One region of the Thermovenabulum gondwanense genome, then DNA from elsewhere that is predicted to be linked to it. Evidence: riboswitches for the same ligand, from Rfam matches in the RefSeq annotation. Region 1 holds a riboswitch; each other region holds the start of a gene.
The links. A riboswitch is a leader RNA that binds a small molecule or an ion and turns the genes downstream of it on or off. The one in region 1 is predicted to bind thiamine pyrophosphate.

Region 1 (4,685 bases):
GCGCAACAGCATTATAAAGTAATTCCTGGCCGGCCAATTCTATAACGAAAGATTGTCTAACAGGCATATCGAAAGTATTTACTATCCCGATCAATAAACCAAAAATTAGTAGGATGTAGTAATTAATTATTTTCTTCCAGGTCAAAACTGATAACAAAAAGGCTAATAGCATTAATAAACTCTGGGTAAATATCAATAACTTTTTCTTTGGTAAATGATCGGCTATAGTTCCTGCCAAAAGGGACAAAAATAATTGGGGTGTAAATTGAACCGCATTATAGAACCCCACCAAAAAGGCAGAATTTGTTAACGTTAGAACAAGCCAGGAAAGCGCTGTATTCTGAAGCCAGGTACCAATAAGGGAAATGCACTGTCCCATCCAAAAATATTTAAAATTCTTAGATTTAAAAGCTTCAAAAGGATTTCTTATGCCGCTCATTTCTATATCATACTCCCGATTTTAATATTAGGCTTATCCTATTACGATTAATTATTTTATCATTTTTTATAGAAATTTAAAACAAATTTTACACTAAAATATTTCTATATTAAAACATATTATTATAAAATTTACCAATAGAAGGTGAAAAATTATGGAAAATTTTTCGTTGGGTATTGACCTTGGAGGGACAAAAATTGCAACCTGTATTATCGATAATAACGGTAATATTTTTGCCAGGGTTGAAATGCCCACTTTAGCAAAAGAAGGACCCGAAAAAGTAATTTCAAGAATGAAAAAAAGTGTTTATGATGTTTTAAGTCAAATAAATTTATCATTGAATGAAATTGCAGGAATAGGTATCGGAGTTCCTGGTCCTATAGACGTAGAAAAGGGAACCATTCAGAATCCGCCAAATCTCCCGGGATGGAAGGATATCCCTTTATGTTCAATTATGTTTAGGGAATTTAATACAAAAATAATTATAGAAAATGATGCTAATTCAGCTGCTCTTGGAGAATTTTTATTCGGAGCCGGAAAGGGAGTTAAAAATTTTATTTACATAACAATAAGCACAGGTATAGGAGCGGGAATCTTTATCGATGGCAAACTCTTCAAAGGTATAGGAAGAAATGCTGGAGAGGTAGGCCATATGACTATCAATTTTGAAGGTCCTATATGCGGATGCACAAACTCGGGATGCTGGGAAGCCTATGCTTCGGGCACTGCTTTGTCAAGGTTCGCCAAAGAAGGAATTTTATCAGGGATAAAAACAAAAATAATTGAAAAAGCCCGGAATGAAGAAATTACGGCGGAACACGTTTTTTCAGCCGCAAGAAAAGGTGATAATTTTGCTTTAACCCTCGTGGAAAATGAGGGATATTATCTTGGAGTGGGGCTTGCTAATCTAATAAATATCTTCAATCCCGGGCTCATTGCCATCGGAGGGGGGCTTACTCAATGCTGGGATATGTTCTATTCAAAGATGATGAAAACCATTAAAGAAAGATCTCTACCTGCTAACCTTAAACACCTTGAAATCGTAAAAGCCAAATTGGATAAAGATGCAGGTGCAATAGGCGCGGCATCATTGGCTTTTTTATAAGGTTAACTTCTAATTATTCTACCTTGTATTTTGAACCTTCAATTATTTTTTCTTCAGTTATATTATAAAGTTCATCAAAAAAATTTATTTTGAAACTTGCCGGACCGTAAATATTAGATTTTTTTGCCGCAAGTTCACCGCTAAGACCAAAAACTACTAAAGCTGCAACGGCAGCTCTAAAATAATCTTTTTCTACTCCACAAAAACTACCAATAACCGACGATAACATGCATCCAGTACCAGTAATCGTCCCCATTAAATAGTGACCATTATTGACAAAGGCTATTCGTTCTCCATCTGTAACTATATCCGTGGCACCTGATACCACAACTACAGTATTTAATCTTTTGGCCAGTTCCTTGGAAGCAGGCAAAAGATTTTCACTGCTTTTTACCGCTTCCACTCCCTTTATTTCTCCTCCTGCACCGGCAAGGGTACCTATTTCCGCACTATTACCTTTTATTACTGAAACTTTCACTTCGTTAAGTATTCTCCAGGTACTTTTTGTCCGTAAAGGTGTTGCCCCTGCTCCTACAGGATCAAGCACAACGGGTATCCCCAGCTGATTCGCTTTTTCCCCGGCTTTTATCATCGCGTCTACCTGCTCTTTCGTAAGTGTACCTATATTGAGGACTAAGCACGAAGCAGCTTTTACCATATCCTCTACTTCTTCAAGGGCATGAGCCATAACAGGTAGTGCTCCCACTGCCAGTGTAACATTTGCACAGTCATTTACGGTCACCATATTAGTAATATGGTGTATAAGAGGTTTATTTTCCCTGACTTTTTTTAAAATGCCGGAAATCATTTTTATACCTCCGTTATTTTATGATGTTTTTAATTAGTTTAAAATGCGTAGAATAAATAAAAAATATAGAACAAATAAAAAATCGTACCCAGCGGTACGATTTCACACTTTTACTACCTTCCCTCCGCTGGCATTACCCAAACAGGTTCAAGGGTTCGGGAAAATTTCCCGTCTCAGCCGCTTAAGCAGTACTTAAGCAGCACCCCCGGTAGTCTAATAATCTATTTTTTTGATATTTTACCCTGAAATAATCCTGCTGTCAATGCAATAAGATTGCTTTTTTATACACTTAACCATTTTCTCGTTTTTTTAAAGAATGTCCGTAATCAGTTCCTATTACCCTTCCTATGGAGTAAATTCTTCTTTTTATACACGAATTGCACTGCAGTGCACTTTCATTTATACAAATTTTGTTGGGATATAAAGTATAATGTTCCCGGTATTTCAGAGGAGTTACATTGGGCATAATAACGTTTGCACCAGCCATCAGAGCTTTTTCCCTGCCATCCTCCGGTCTCAAAGTAGCAAGAGCTGTAGTTGCCGGAATATGAGTATTTTTCGTTACTATCCTTGTCAAAGCAATTACTTTTAGTGTCATTTCGGCAGTCCCACCGGGATTGCCTGCAAGAGGTGTATCGGGGTGACAAATATAAGGGCCTACCCCTATCATATCGAGATCAAGTTTCTTAAACATTAATATATCCTCAGCCAGGTCTTCAATGGTTTGACCGGGTAATCCTATCATTACTCCCGAACCGGTTTGGTATCCTATTTGTTTTAGCCACTTCAAAATATTAATACGATTTTCAAAGCTTGAATCCGGATGAAGCTTAGCATAAAGCTCGGGATTTGATGTCTCAAATCTCATTAAATATCTATCAGCTCCAGCCTCATAAAGTTTTTCATACTCTTCATAGGACCGCTCACCGATGCTCAGCGTAATGGCAATATCCATATCATTTTTTATCCTTTTTATAAGTTCTGTAAGCTTATCCAGAGTATAGTACATATCTTCCCCTGATTGCAGCACAACAGTTTTATAACCCAATCTTGAAGCCAATGATACGGTTTCAAAAATCTCATCAATCTCCATTCGATAACGTCTTACCTTCTTATTATCCCTGCGTATTCCGCAATAAAGGCAATTATTCCTGCAATAATTTGAAAACTCAATCAGTCCTCTAAGATGAACCTCATCTCCAACATACTTTTTTCTTATTTTATCAGCTTTCTGATAAAGAATTTCTAACTTTTCCGGGTCTTCTAAAGAAAGAATATAGCAGAGTTCTTGCTTATTAAGCTCCACTTCCGAATCTATTTTTTCCCATATTTCATTTAGCATATAAATTCCTCCCAAAAATATGTCTTATTAATTTTAAAAGTTAAACTATACCACAATTTTTTCCACATAAGGGGAGGTTATAAGTCCTAACATTGTGCCATAATTCATTTTGAAGTCAATTATTGACCCAACTCTTATTTCTTTAAGTGAATTTGTTACATCAAGAATAAGGTGATCACTGCTGGCCCCGAGGATATTTATATGATCCTCATCTGGAATTAATCCTTCTATCCTGCAATCCTGTTTTCCCAGAGCTACTATTGCTCTTTTCATTGGGCCTTTATCTTCGAAAACAGGAATGTTACCAAAAGCATCCCTTCCTATTTCTCCAATAGGTTTTGAAGGCTTTGTTTTGACTTCTATTACTTGCGCTTTAAGGATCACCGTATTCTGATAAGTGTTAGGGATCTTTCGAAAGTTTGTTGAATCCGTACCCAAAAGAATAGCTTCACCAATCCTTAATTGATTAATGCGGCGGGGCAAAACCCCTTCTTCAACCATTTTTAAAGTAGCGGTATTACCTCCCGAAATGGTTTTTACTCGAATTCCATAAAATTTTTCCAATTCCTCAGCTATTTCCACCAAAATTGAGGTATTTTCTATTGAAGGGAGTACTCCTCCATAACACCCCACATTGGTACCTATTCCCTCAAACTCTATTCCGGGAAGTTCTAAAATCTTTCCTACTAAGTCCTTAACATCTTCCGGCATGACTCCTTCCCTTAAATCCCCTACATCAACCATTAATATAATTTTATGTACTTTACCATTTTCAACTGCTTTTTGAGAAATCAATTTTATTACTTCAAATTCCGAATTAAAACTACCATCCGCAAAATTTACTACATCGTTTATTTCGGAGGGCATAGGAATCCGGATTAGGTAAACAGGTAAATTTACACCGAAACTTTTTAATTTTACTATATTTTTTATACGTGAATCCCCCAGTTTTTTTACTCCTCCTTCGATCATCGTTTGCACTACTGGTTCC
Region 2 (4,685 bases), 120 kb from region 1:
ATTTGTCATACCTTCACTTATAGTCCAGTAATCCAAATATGTCATCGGGTCATCGTAATCAGGTCCCCATCGTGTAATCATTACTTCGTAATCACCTTTTCTCATCCTCTGGAGCCTTTCTTTGAAGGTATAAGTTTTTATAGACACATTAATTCCCAGATTTCTGATCAACATATCCTGTATAGCCTCAATTCCTACTTTTGTGCCAGAACTATCATCTACAGCTATTTCAATATTTATTTTTGAAGGATCATTGATATTTAATTCCTGCATTGCTTTGTTTAGATATTCTTTAGCCTTTTGTACATCAGCTTTTGTTGGATAAAAATCATAAGGATATTCTTCTACAAATTTCTTCTCTAAACCGCTTAAAGTTGGCGGAATATGCCTTGTTGCAGGTTTTGATATGCCTTTAAATGCCATGTTTATATAATCTTCCCTATCAATTGCAAAACCGATTGCTTTTCTAAAGTTTTCATTACCCAGCCATGGCTTATCTTCTTTTTTCATATTAAATCTTATGAAATATTCATAACTATCCATATAAGTCAGGGCTTTACCTTCGCTTTTTGCTTTATCTACGAGGACCGTTGGCACATCAGCAAAATCAAGCTCATTGTTTTCAAACATCTGGTATGCGGTATTTTGATCTGCAACAATTAAAATTCTAACCCTATCAAGCTTTATTTTATCTTTTGCCCAATAATTCGGGTTTTTCTCCAAAACTATTTCCTGTTCGTGTTTCCATTCCTTAATAATGAAGGGCCCGTTATATACCATTTTATCAGCGTCGGCAGCATATTTTTCACCGTATTTCTCTACCAATTCTTTTTTAGATGGCATAAACGAGATAAAACCTAAAAGACTTTCAAAATACTTTACCGGTGCTCTTAGAGTAATCTGTAAAGTTTTTTCATCTAAAGCTTTTACTCCTACTTGATTCGGATCATTTATTTTACCAAGATTGTAATCCTCTCCGTTTAATATGTAATACCCCTGAAATGAATAACCGGATGCTACTTTTGGATCCAGTAATCTTTTTATTGAATATTCAAAGTCGTAAGCTGTTACCTTTGTCCCGTCATTCCATTTTGCATCTCTTAAATGAAAGGTATAAACTTTTTTATCCTCAGAAACCTCCCATTTCTCAGCCATACCTGGATAAACTTTTCCATCGTAATATCTTACCAAACCTTCGAACACGGCATTTCCTACAATTATTGAATATTGGTCCGTAGCAAGTTGGGGATCAAGAGTGGGTGGTTCCGACGCAATTGAAAACACAAGCTCCTGTGCAGGTTTTGAAGAATTGCTGGAGCATCCCGCTAAAAACCCCGCAACCATAATAAAGATTAGCAGTAAAGCCGTTGTTTTTTTGAACATTAAAAAACCCCCTCTGCAAAAATATAAAAATTTGGTTAAAATTATATCATGATTCAATGATTTAAATCAATAAATGTTTTAATAAAAAAAAATAAATTTAAAAGATTTATTACAAAATTTTTTGTTAAAATTATCTAATATTCTTTAAAACCTTATTATAAAGTACAAATCTTATTAAAACAAAAGTGATAATAAATTCCGGTAATAAATAGCTACCATTGTATAATGCCGAATACAAATATACATTCATACCTTTTGGAGCATAAGATGCAAAAAATATAACACCGGATAAAAAGTGCGATAAAAATCTACCAAAAATACCCAGGAATGATCCTAAAAAAACATTATTTCTAAATAAACCTGCAAAACCTAAAAGCCCAAATGCTAAAGGATAATCAAGGATTACTTGAACAGGATGAACGATATAGGGTTCAACAATTAACTGCAAAAAACCATAAGCGACTCCAGCACTCAAACCCGCAACGGTCCCATGTCTTAAAGAAAATAAAATAATGGGAACCATACTTCCAAGGGTGACTGAACCGCCATAGGGGGCTTGAAATAATTTTACGAAGCTCAATATCAGTGATATTGCTATCATTAATGCTCCTTCAATAAGAACAGCAAAATTTTTGTTTTTCATAAAAAATTCCTCCTTTAATTTAATAAATTTTAATATTAAAAATAAAAATACCTACCCGAATAGGTAGGCACTTTATTTTCGATTCAGTGCTTCCCTACGCGGGAATTACCCCGATCAGGTTCATGGGGTCGAAGCATCAGCTTCCTCTCAGCCCTACGGCTCCCCCAGCACATAATTATTTTATATAATTATATTATTCAATTTTTCACCATTATACTTAAAATAAAATATTTTATCAATATCAATTTTGAACGATTAAATTAATTAATACATCGGCTTTAAATAATCCCCCTTCAACTTTTCCTATTATAATTATATCATCCCCTTCTATAAAATAATCAGAAAACCTGCTAAGTGAAATTATCCTATTGCCTTTTATTAATAAAGTATTTGTTCCATAATGAATTTCTCTTATTTCCGTAACTCTTTCAGTCGTGATTTCTGCTATTATAACCATTATATCTTGATGTATGTATTTTATTTTACCTCTAAGAGCCAAAAGACTTTGTGTTGTAAAAACTTCAACACTTTTTGCTTCTTCTCCTTCAACAATTGCTCTAATGTTATAATCGGGTTTTAAGTCATATACCGTAATATTTTTTTTATCCTTTATAATATCTGTATCCGGAGTAATAACGATATTAACTTCTTCACCTTTTTCATTAAAAATAACCATTTTAGAATAATTTGCAGAAGTATGAGAAATTTCTTTTATAGTGCCGGTGATCTCTTTTTTTACCGACTTAGCCGAGATAGATACTATTTTGTTATATCTAATTACTACGGTAACTTCATCAGAAATTTTTAAATCATTTAATTTGGATGTTATTCCATTTTTTATTACTTTTACTTGACTATCTACCTCAAATTCCTTTAAATTACCATCACCATCTACTACAGAAATCAGTGGAACCTTGTTTGCAAAATTAATGGATTTAATTACTCCAAAAATCGTTTTTTCCGCACTTTCTGCAATAATTCTTGTAACACTTCCATTTGTAATCGAAGCGATTACCATGTCTCCTCCCAGAAGGTCGTTAATTCTTGCAGGTTTACCATTTTTTATAGTTTCTATCAAATTGGAAAGTATGTAAGTCTCATTTTCTCCCGTTAATGAATTTTCAATTATTATATATGAGGGTGAAATATTCGAAACTACTCCTTTTAAAATTCCTTTTACTTCTTTATTTTCTCCTGCAACTTCTATCCTGATGACTTTACCATCCGTTACTGAAATTTTCACATTTTTACCTATTAGATTCTCGTTTACAGGAATAACATTATTATTAATATAACATTTTGTATCAGAATTTATAATATAAGAAGAAATGTTCCCATCCAATTTTTCTAAAATAAGGTAATTGTTTTGCAAATTTAAAGCTTTTATTTTACCCTCATGGTTTTCTAATTCACTTTCCATTTTATTATTTGAATAAATTGCTTCTATATAGCTAATATTATTAGACTTTATAATATAATTAACATCCTGATATTTTTTTAAGTCTTTTAATTCTATTTTTATTAAATTCCCTTTTTCATCTTCTTTGTATACAGAAACATTTTTATCCAGATTATATTTTTTAATAATGTTACCCTGTAAAATTTCTATATTTCCCTCCAATAAATTTAAATTTTCAATTCTTCCTTTTACTATCCTCGTATTATTTGAATATTTCACAACCTGATTTAACACTTTAGCAGCCTGTGCCCGGGTAATATTATCGTAGGGCTTGAAATTTTCCTTATCTACACCTGACATGATTTTTTTATCTACAATCAACTGCAGGTATTTTCTTGTCTCAAAGGATAAAGTATAAACATCTTTAAAAGTCAAATTTAAAACCTTAATAGAATTTGCTTCTTTTTCTAAACCCAAGGCTTTAATAATAAAAATTACTGCCTCGTATCTTTTTAAATTTTCTTCAGGCCTCAAATTTTTAATGTCATCTCCTGTAATAATTCCCTTTTCAATCGAATAAGCAATATATTCTTTTGCCCAGCTTTGAATTTTCCCTTGATTTGGAAAATCTTTTGGTAGTAATTTTCCTTTTACTTTGCTCTCTTCTCCCAAGGCCTTTATTAGCATTACAATAAATTCCTGCCTTTTTATAGGGTCTGCTGGTGCAAAAATATCTTGAGCTTTCCCTGATACTACTCCCAAATTATACATTTTGTCAATAAATGGTGTTGCCCAATCAAATTTTTTATCATCCAAATCTTTAAAAGGTAATGCGAATACCAAAGTTGGGAAAAAAGCAGTTAAACAAAAAAAGAAGTAAACTACAAAAATTCCTTTTATTAGCTTGTAATATGCTTTTTTCAACTTATCAACCCCTTTCTTTTTCTTATATTATTACAATTTCGACAATTATCCATATGTTTCCTTCATTAAAAAATAAAAAAATACAGCCATTAATCAGCCGCATTTAAAAGATAATTTATAAAGCTTTCGGCATTTGGCGAAAGAGTTCTACCTTTTTTTGTTACTATGTAAAAATCTCTTAGCATTTTAATACCTTTTATTCTAAAAGTTTTTAAAATGCCGGTATTTTTATAATCTTCAATGGCCCTATTGGAAATAACTGAAATGCCTACTCCTGCTTTTACAGCCTGTATTATAGCCTCTGTACTGCCTAACTCAGCTATAATTTTTAGTTTT
Region 3 (4,685 bases), on a different contig from region 1:
AATGCCTTTCACTATATCTGCCGCATGGGCAGCAATTTTAGAGGCAATAACCCCAATCCTTACATCTTCTTCATCGGGCAGTCCTAAGTGCTCTGCCGGGGTTACATAGCAAAGAAAATCCGCTCCACAAGCAGCAGCTATTGCTCCGCCAATCGCAGCGGCTATATGATCATAACCCGCTGCTATATCCGTAACAAGAGGGCCCAAGACGTAAAAAGGCGCTTCATGGCATAGCCTTTTTTGAAGGCGGATATTAGATTCTATCTGATCTATGGGAACGTGCCCCGGACCTTCCACCATTACCTGCACTCCTTGTTTTATCGCTTCCTGTACCAGCTCCCCCAGTATTAAAAGCTCCTGAATTTGCGCCCTATCGGTAGCATCGGCAAGGCATCCCGGCCTTAAGCCGTCTCCCAAACTCAATGTAACATCGTATTTTCTCGCTACCTCAAGCAGCCTGTCAAAGTGTTCATACAGGGGATTTTGTTTTTCGTTTTTAAGCATCCATGCGGTTATAAAGGACCCGCCCCTGCTTACAATATCGGTTATCCTGCCCTCCCTGCGAAGCCTTTCCACCGCTTCAATAGTCAGGCCGCAGTGGACGGTCATGAAATCCACGCCTTCTTCTGCCTGCTTTTCTATTACTTCAAAAAGTTCCTCTTCTGTAAAGTCTATGACACTCCCGTATTTATTTTGCGCCATAACTCCCACTTCATAAATAGGCACCGTCCCTACGGGAGCATCTATACTTGATAATATGGCCATTCGCACCTTTTCTAAATCCCCACCGGTAGAAAGGTCCATTATCGTATCCGCCCCGGCTTCTACCGCTGCAATTGCTTTTGATAATTCCGATTCTAAAAAGGGGAATTTTTCAGATGTGCCTATATTTGCATTGACCTTGGTTGAAAGCCCCTTCCCTATGCCGCACGGCTTTAATCCCCTGTGATTTCTGTTAAAAGGGATAACAATCCTGCCCTCTGCCACTCTTTCTCTAATAATTTCTGCATTCACTCCTTCTTTTTCCGCTACTTTTTTCATTTCTTCGGTAACAACGCCTTTTTTAGCCGCCTCTAACTGAGTCATTCTTTTCCCTCCATTTAATAAATTTGCTTTAGTTTCTTTGTAATCTTATCTTTCAACAATCTAACGTTTTCGCCAATATCCCCCTTTAAAATAGCAGAAATACAGCATACACCTTTAATATCGTATTTTAAAACCTCATCTATATTTTCTTTATCTATACCCCCTATAGCCAGAACGGGAATGGGGATTTTTTCCGTTATTTCCCTCAGAGTTTCCAGACTTACATATTTTGCATCCTTTTTGGATGGAGTTTTAAATACTGCTCCCACTCCCACATAATCGGCACCATCTTCACAAGCTTTTTTCGCCTCCTCAAAGTTTGCCGCCGAGACCCCTATTATTTTTTTATAACCTATTATTTCTCTCACAACCTTTGCAGGCAGTTCCTCCTGCCCTAAATGCACGCCATCAGCATCAACGGCAATGGCTATATCGACCCTGTCGTTTATTATTAAAGGCACATCGTAACTTTTCGTGATTTCTCTTAATTTTAGCCCGGCCTCGTAAAACTCTCTATCGGAGATATTTTTTTCTCTCAGCTGAACTACCGTAACTCCTGCTCTTATCGCCTCTTCCACCGCATCAAAAAGACTTCTACCTTTTAGATAAGTTCTATCGGTTATGAGATACAGGGAATAATCCACATTTCTCATGCTATAAGCACCTCTTTTAAATTAATTATTAAACCCGATGCAAAAATGGTTCACGGGGCCCCAGCCCCTTCCCATATCTTCAGAAGTTTCTATGGCTCTGGTAATATAAAGCTTTGCATACGCTACAGCTTTTTTAACATCCATACCTTTTGCCAGATTGGCGCAAATGGCCGCCGAAAATGTACATCCGGTGCCGTGGGTGTTTTTTGTGTTTATTTTTTCTTCTTCAAAAAACACGTAATTATCTTCTCCAAGGTACAAAACATCCACGGCTTTATTCCCTTCCAAATGCCCTCCTTTTATAAGAACCGTTCTGCAACCCAATTTGGCAATATCCTTTGCAGCCTTTTTCATCTCCTCCACATTCTGTATTTTTCTTTCCACAATTACCTCTGCTTCTTCCCTGTTGGGAGTAATGATTAAAGCCTTCGGTACTAATTTTTCAATCAGTGTTTTTATGGCTTCTTTTTCCAAGAGTCTGTGCGCGGATTTAGAAACCATCACTGGGTCCAGAACGATTTTCCCCGGCTTATATTCTTCAAGTCCTTTGGAAATAACTTCCGTTATCTCTTTTGTTGAAACCATTCCGATTTTAACCGCATCGGGGAAGAGGTCTTCAAAAACCGCTTTCATCTGAAGATAGACCATATCTTCTGAAATATTTTGTACCCCCAGTACCCCGAGGGTATTTTGGGCGGTCACCGATGTAATTACTGACATACCATATACTCCGTGGCTGAAAAAGGTTTTTAAATCCGCCTGAATTCCCGCCCCTCCGCCGGAATCGGAACCAGCAATGGTTAAAGCAAGTTTCATAATTTTTCATCACCCCTTAAAATTTTATTTAGTGTTTTTTAAATAATCCGAAATCAATTTTGCCGCTTTCTTACCCGACAAGAGCATCCCTCCGAAAATTGGTCCCATCCTGTAGCCGCCGTAAACATTATTTGCAGCCATCCCCGCAACAAAAAGTTTTCATAAATAAAAGTGCCTACCCGAATAGGTAGGCACAAATTTTCGGTTCTGTGCTTCCCTACGCGGGGATTATCCCGGTCAGGTTCGAGGGGTCGAAGCATTTAAGCTTCCTCTCAGCCTTTCGGCTCCCCCAGCACGCATCCTATAAATTTTATTAAATTTTTACTGCAGTTTTTTAAAAATTATACCTTATTTTTTTGTAAAAATCCACTATAAAAATATATCGAAAAATTTTTCTTTCCCTTTTAAAGCCCCAGAATAATCTTTTTAATAACATCTCCCATTTCGGAGGTTGCTAACACCTTCCCCTCACCTTCTTTAATGTCGTAAGTCCTGTAGCCCAGTTCCAAGCTTTTTTCCACCGCATCTTTTATACACATTGCCGCTTCCTTTTCATCAAAAGAGTACTCCAGCATCATTGCCGCGGACAAAATACAGGCGATGGGGTTTGCGATACCTTTACCCGCTATGTCCGGTGCCGAACCGTGGCAGGGCTCGTATAAAAAAGGTCCTTTTTCTCCTATGCTTGCTGATGGCAGCATACCTATTGAACCGGTTAGTACCGATGCCTCATCGCTTAAGATATCCCCAAAAGTGTTCTCGGTCAAAATAACATCAAACTGTCCGGGATTTAATACAAGCTGCATCGCGCAGTTATCCACATACATGTGAGAAAGCTCCACATCAGGATATTCTTTGCTCACCTCATCCACCACTTCTCTCCACAACTTTGAGGTTTCAAGCACATTGGCTTTATCCACGGAAGTTACCTTTTTTCTCCTTTTTCTCGCTGCTTCAAAAGCGACTCGGGCTACCCTTTTAATTTCTTCGCTTGTATAAACCATTGTATCAAATGCCCTTACCGTTTGCCCCGTATTTTCCCTCCCTCGAGGCGTCCCGAAATAGAGCCCTCCTGTTAACTCTCTTACAATAAGTAAATCCAGATTCCCGCTAATTATATTATTTTTCAGCGGAGAAGAATCCGCTAAAAAACGATAACAAACAGCGGGCCTGAGGTTGGCAAACAGGTTTAGCTCCTTCCTCAGTTTCAGGATTGCCTGTTCCGGCCGGAGCTCTCTTTTCAAATGATCCCATTTTGGCCCACCTACCGCGCCGAAAAGCACCGCATCGGAATCCTTTACAAGATTAAGGGTATCATCAGGGAGTGGTGCTCCAAAGACCTCGTAAGCTGCTCCGCCTACCGATCCTTCCTTGAAATTGAATTTAATGCCGAATCTTTCCTGGATAGCATATAAAACCTTTTTAGCTTCTTTTATTACCTCCGGGCCAATTCCATCTCCTGGAAGGAGGGCTATATTATACATTTTTTTGCCCTCCCCCTGCAAAGTTCAGCAAGCCGCCGGCTTTAATTATATCATTTATAAACCCGGGAAAAGGTTTTGCGTAGAATATTTCCCCGCTCGTAATATTTTTTATTTCCCCGGTGTCGGTATCCACCATAACCTCATCTCCTGCTCTTATCCCCTCCACCGCCTCTGAAGATTCCAATATGGGAAGGCCTATGTTTATAGCATTCCTGTAAAAAATCCTGGCAAAGGATTTTGCAACAACACAGCTAATACCCGCTTCTTTAATTGCAATGGGGGCGTGTTCCCTCGAACTCCCGCACCCAAAATTTTTTCCGGCTACTATGATATCCCCCGGCTGAATTTTTTTAGAAAAACCCGGGAATATATCTTCCATGCAGTGCTCCGCAAGCTCCCTGGGGTCCGTTGTATTTAAAAACCTTGCTGGAATAATCACATCGGTATCTATATTATCCGGAAAAACCCATGCTCTACCCTTATATATCATTTTTAATCACCTCCATGGGATGGGCTATTTTGCCTTTTACGGCAGAAGCTGCTGCCACCGCCGGATTTGTCAGGTATATTTCGCTTTCGGGATGTCCCATACGTCCGACGAAATTTCTGTTCGTTGTTGAAACAGCCCTTTCGCCCTTTGCCAGTA

Region 2: another riboswitch for thiamine pyrophosphate. It lies ahead of thiT (energy-coupled thiamine transporter ThiT); the one in region 1 lies ahead of thiM (hydroxyethylthiazole kinase).
Region 3: another riboswitch for thiamine pyrophosphate. It lies ahead of ATZ99_RS12270 (sulfide-dependent adenosine diphosphate thiazole synthase); the one in region 1 lies ahead of thiM (hydroxyethylthiazole kinase).

Annotation. Positions count from the first base shown of each region.
Region 1 covers NZ_LOHZ01000042.1:150,466-155,150, forward strand. The annotation lists gene ATZ99_RS10240 (MFS transporter) at 1-439, opposite strand, end outside; gene ATZ99_RS10245 (ROK family protein) at 594-1,544, shown strand; gene thiM (hydroxyethylthiazole kinase) at 1,558-2,352, opposite strand; TPP riboswitch at 2,454-2,569, opposite strand; gene hydE ([FeFe] hydrogenase H-cluster radical SAM maturase HydE) at 2,642-3,694, opposite strand; gene ATZ99_RS10260 (alanine/ornithine racemase family PLP-dependent enzyme) at 3,740-4,685, opposite strand, start outside.
Region 2 covers NZ_LOHZ01000042.1:31,838-36,522, forward strand. The annotation lists gene ATZ99_RS09590 (peptide ABC transporter substrate-binding protein) at 1-1,383, opposite strand, end outside; gene thiT (energy-coupled thiamine transporter ThiT) at 1,514-2,026, opposite strand; TPP riboswitch at 2,101-2,202, opposite strand; gene ATZ99_RS09600 (S-layer homology domain-containing protein) at 2,268-4,349, opposite strand; gene ATZ99_RS09605 (selenium metabolism-associated LysR family transcriptional regulator) at 4,439-4,685, opposite strand, start outside.
Region 3 covers NZ_LOHZ01000019.1:103,302-107,986, forward strand. The annotation lists gene thiC (phosphomethylpyrimidine synthase ThiC) at 1-1,086, opposite strand, end outside; gene thiE (thiamine phosphate synthase) at 1,101-1,739, opposite strand; gene thiD (bifunctional hydroxymethylpyrimidine kinase/phosphomethylpyrimidine kinase) at 1,761-2,555, opposite strand; partial or broken gene ATZ99_RS12270 (sulfide-dependent adenosine diphosphate thiazole synthase) at 2,580-2,711, opposite strand; TPP riboswitch at 2,753-2,856, opposite strand; gene leuB (3-isopropylmalate dehydrogenase) at 2,960-4,039, opposite strand; gene leuD (3-isopropylmalate dehydratase small subunit) at 4,032-4,529, opposite strand; gene leuC (3-isopropylmalate dehydratase large subunit) at 4,519-4,685, opposite strand, start outside.